2 regions of the Pseudomonas mucidolens genome follow, and region 2 is predicted to be linked to the other one. Evidence: predicted binding sites of a transcription regulator. Region 2 holds the regulator's gene; the other holds the start of a gene.
What was found. Region 2 encodes sigma-54, which starts transcription at its own class of promoters, with help from an activator protein. Its sites were predicted from a motif close to ANTGGCATNNANNTTGCTNT; they were not measured.
Positions count from the first base shown of each region.

Region 1: flgB (flagellar basal body rod protein FlgB) is a predicted target of sigma-54. The motif match lies at 1,150-1,169, and genes of this name have one in related genera.

Region 1 is NZ_LT629802.1:659,214-661,614, reverse strand. It holds gene flgD (flagellar hook assembly protein FlgD) at 1-237, opposite strand, end outside; gene flgC (flagellar basal body rod protein FlgC) at 254-697, opposite strand; gene flgB (flagellar basal body rod protein FlgB) at 701-1,108, opposite strand; gene cheR (protein-glutamate O-methyltransferase CheR) at 1,474-2,301, opposite strand; gene BLU75_RS03280 (chemotaxis protein CheV) at 2,345-2,401, opposite strand, start outside.
Region 2 is NZ_LT629802.1:144,731-147,131, forward strand. It holds gene hpf (ribosome hibernation-promoting factor, HPF/YfiA family) at 1-196, opposite strand, end outside; gene BLU75_RS00695 (RNA polymerase factor sigma-54) at 270-1,763, opposite strand; gene lptB (LPS export ABC transporter ATP-binding protein) at 1,949-2,401, opposite strand, start outside.

The DNA of each region.
Region 1 (2,401 bases), 510 kb from region 2:
GCTGAACTGCGCCAGTTGCGCCACGAACGCGCCGTTGTCCTGAGGCGACAGCGGGTTCTGGTTTTTCAATTGGGTAACCAACAATTGCAGGAACGCGTCCTTGCCCAGGGCCTGATTGCCGGAAGCCGACTTGGCAGCGTCGGACAGGCTGTCCTTATTGGCCGCCGTGTCCTTGACGTTGGTGTTGAACAGATCCTGGATCGTCGAGTTACTCGACACATCGTTAGTGACGGACATTCTTTGGCGCCCCTTATCACTGACCCAGGGTCAGGACCTTCTGCATCATGGTTTTGGCGGTGTTCATCATTTCCGCATTGGTCTGGAACGAGCGACTGGCGGAAATCATGTCAGCCATTTCCTCGACCACGTTGACGTTGGGGTAATACACGTAGCCCTTTTCGTTCGCGGCAGGATGGTTGGGTTCGTAACGCGCTTCCAGATTGCTCTGGTCTTCGACCACACCCAGGACCTGGACGCCCTGGCCCGCGGCATCCTGGCTCTGGAACAGCGAATCGCTGCCGCCATTCTGGCCAGCCTGGAACATGGTGGCGAACACCGGGTGGCGCGCACGGTACGTCTGGTCAATGCTCGACGATACGGTTTCGGCGTTGGCGATGTTACTGGCAACGGTGTTCAGACGCGTGGTCTGCGCACTCATGCCACTACCGGCAATATTGAAAACACTGGATAGAGACATGAATTACTCTCCGCGCAGGGCCGACATCAGCCCTTTGAATTTGCTGTTGAGCAGGGTAAAGCTGGCTTGGAAGTTCACCGAGTTTTCGGCGTAGTTCGACTGTTCCAACTGGGCATCGACGGTGTTCTGGTCTATCGACGGCTGCATCGGCGTGCGATACATCAGCGACTCATCACCATTGCCCAGGCCTTGTGCTTCGATATGACGGTTGTTGGTCATGTTCAACGCAAAGGCGCCATTCTTGGTCTTGTCACTCTGCGCGGCGAGCACAGCAGCAAAGTCCAAATCCCGGGCCTTGTAGTTCGGGGTGTCGGCGTTGGCGATGTTATTAGCCAGGACTTCAGCGCGCTGGGCGCGGAACCCCAGGGCTTGTTCGTGGATACCGAGCGCTTTATCGAAGCTGATGCTCATGGCGGAAACCTTTAGGCTGACCTGCTTTTCGTAATACGGATTTAGCAAGTGCCATGCCAAGTAGCTTAAGCCCATATAAATCAATGCGTTGAGTAAATCCAGGTAGCGGCAATGCCAGAAAAGCGGCAACCGTCTTCCGCTTTGACGCCAGTAAAGCGGCAATAGCCGTTGCCACCATCCAATAATTTGCCGCAAAAAAATGGGTGTGGCGCTGAATGCCGGTCAGTCAGGCAAAACGACTGTGGGAGCGGGCTTGCTCGCGAAAGTGGCGTAACAGTCAACATTGATGTTGCCTGCCACACCCATTTTGCGAGCAAGCCCGCTCCCACGGGTTCCACTGCTTATCGGAGGTGATTTTCGGGGTGTTACTTGGCCTGGTAAATGATCCCTGGACTGCACTGCACCATCTGATAATGGTCCGGCAAGCCATTCAAGGCTTCGGACGCCCCCAGGAACAGGTAGCCACCGCGCTTAAGGGTGCCGTGAATGCGCAACAAAATGCCTTTCTTCACTTCAGCCGAGAAATAGATCAACACGTTGCGGCAAAACACGATATCGAACTTGCCCAGGCTGGCATAACTGTCCAGCAGGTTGAACGAGCGAAACTCGACCCGACTCTTGATCGGTGCCTTGATCGCCCAACGCCCGGCGCCCTTGGGGTCGAAATAACGCTGCAAGCGTTCCGGAGACAAGCCACGTCCCAAGGCCAGGCTGTCGTACTCGCCGGTCTTGCAGTTGGTGAGCATGGAGCCGGACAAATCCGTGGCGACAATCTGCACCCCGGCCTTCAACTGCCCCATGTTGGTCCGCTCGAACTCATCGATGGACATCGACAGCGAATAGGGTTCCTGGCCCGAAGAACACGCCGCGGACCAGATCCGCAGACGCTGGCCCGGGCTGGCCTTGATTGCCGCAGGCAGTACTTTGTTCTTGAGCACTTCAAAGGGATAGGTGTCGCGAAACCACAGGGTTTCGTTGGTGGTCATGGCATCGACCACCAATTCCTTGAGCCCGCTGCGCGGCTGACCCTGGATCCGCTGGACCAGCTCGCTCAGTGTCTTGATCCCCTGCTGCTCCATCAATTTATTGAGGCGGCTGGATACCAGATACTGCTTGTTTTCACCGAGCAATATGCCACAGGCTTTCTCCAGGAAGACCCGGAACTGTTCGAAATCCAAATTACCCGTAGACAATGATACCGCCTCTCAAATCGTGTGAACGCCAAGGAAAAAGCCCTTAGCCGTGATCTGCTGCCTTGATCCGGTCAACCACCCGGGATGCCAGGTCATCAGG
Region 2 (2,401 bases):
CGGCATTGGCGACTACTTCGCCACCGGGAATCTGGAGGGTCGCCTCGATTTTCTGTTGGAGTTTATCGACCTTCATGATGACTTGCACATTGGTAATCTTGTCGAAATGACCCTCAAGCCGCTTCAGCTTCTGCTCGACGTAATCGCGCAATGGAGGGGTGACTTCTACATGGTGTCCACTGATGTTGACTTGCATACAGCTTCTCCTTCGTTGCCAGTGCATAAAGCGGCAGGCAAATGCCTGCCACTGGAACGCTGTGCCCCGCCCGTCACATCAACCGCTTACGCTCGCTGGAAGGCGCAATCCCAAGGGATTCGCGGTATTTGGCGACGGTTCGGCGGGCGACCTGAATGCCTTGTGCCTCCAGTAAACCAGCGATCTTGCTGTCACTCAACGGCTTTTTCTGATTTTCCGCGGCAACCAGTTTTTTGATGATTGCGCGGATCGCCGTGGACGAGCATTCGCCGCCTTCGGAGGTGCTGACGTGGCTGGAAAAAAAGTATTTCAACTCATAAATACCCCGTGGGGTATGCATGAATTTTTGGGTGGTCACGCGGGAAATGGTCGATTCGTGCATGCCTACCGCTTCGGCAATGTCATGCAGCACCAGCGGTTTCATCGCTTCGTCGCCGTACTCCAGGAAGCCGCGCTGGTGCTCGACGATCTGTGTGGCGACTTTCATCAGCGTCTCGTTGCGGCTTTGCAGGCTCTTGATGAACCAGCGGGCTTCTTGCAATTGATTGCGCATGAAGGTGTTGTCGGCGCTGGTGTCCGCCCGGCGAACGAAACCGGCGTATTGCGGATTCACCCGCAGGCGCGGCACTGACTCCTGGTTAAGCTCCACCAGCCAGCGTTCGTTGTCCTTGCGCACGATCACGTCGGGCACCACATATTCCGCCTCGCTGGACTCGATCTGCGAACCAGGGCGCGGGTTGAGGCTTTGCACCAGCTCGATGATCTGGCGCAGGTCATCTTCCTTGAGCTTCATGCGGCGCATCAGTTGGCTGTAGTCGCGGCCGCCCAGCAAGTCGATGTAATCAGTGACCAGGCGCTGTGCCTCGGTGAGCCACGGCGTCTTGGCGGGCAGTTGGCGCAGTTGCAGCAACAGGCATTCGCTGAGGTCGCGGGCGCCGATGCCGGCCGGTTCAAATTGCTGGATGCGGTGCAGGACGGCTTCGATTTCGTCCAGCTCGATGTCCAGTTCCGGGTCGAAAGCTTCGAGAATCTCCTCGAGGGTCTCGTCAAGGTAGCCCTGGTTATTGATGCAATCGATCAGGGTCACGGCGATCAGGCGATCGGTGTCGGACATCGGTGCCAGGTTCAGTTGCCACAGCAAGTGGCTCTGCAGGCTCTCGCCGACGGAGGTGCGGGTGGTGAAGTCCCACTCGTCATCGTCGTTGCTGGGCAGGCTGCTGGCGCTGGTCTGGTAGACGTCTTCCCAGGCAGTGTCCACGGGCAGATCATTGGGAATGCGCTCGTTCCATTCGCCCTCCTCAAGGTTATCCACCGTCGGGGCGGTTTCCTGATAGGACGGTTCCTGCACGTCAGCGTTGGGTTTTTGCTCGACGTTATCGGCCAGCGGGTCTGCGTTATCGAAGTCGTCGCCTTCTTCCTGGCGTTCGAGCATCGGATTGGACTCCAGGGCCTCCTGGATTTCCTGTTGCAGGTCCAGGGTCGACAATTGGAGCAGGCGGATGGCCTGTTGCAGCTGCGGTGTCATCGTCAGCTGCTGGCCCATTCTCAGGACTAGCGATGGTTTCATGGCAGGGGCTTAACACCTTATTCGCCGGCGCAGTGCGCCATCCACGACAGGGCGCGTGAGCGCCAAACATAAGCAAATTATATGCCTGATGTCGGTTGCTTTGCCTAGAGCGCGGTAACAATAAAAATAATAAGGTTTTTATTGACTCGCGCGCTCCGCGGCGCTGCGCCATGACACCAAGGTGTTTACAGGCGGAACTCGTGACCCAGGTAGACTTCCTTGACCAAGTCGTTGGCCAGAATAGTCGCGGCGTCACCTTCGGCGATCAGTTGGCCATCATTCACGATATAAGCGGTTTCGCAGATATCGAGCGTCTCACGTACGTTGTGGTCGGTGATCAAAACACCGATTCCCTTGGCCTTGAGGTGATGGATGATCTGCTTGATATCGCCCACCGAGATCGGGTCGACACCGGCGAAGGGTTCATCCAGTAGGATGAACTTTGGTGCAGTGGCCAATGCGCGGGCAATTTCCACGCGGCGCCGCTCGCCACCGGAAAGGCTCATGCCGAGGTTGTCGCGAATGTGGTTGATGTGGAATTCCTGCAGCAGGCTTTCCAGTTCCTGGCGACGGCCGTCACGATCCAGTTCCTTGCGGGTCTCGAGGATCGCCATGATGTTGTCGGACACCGACAGTTT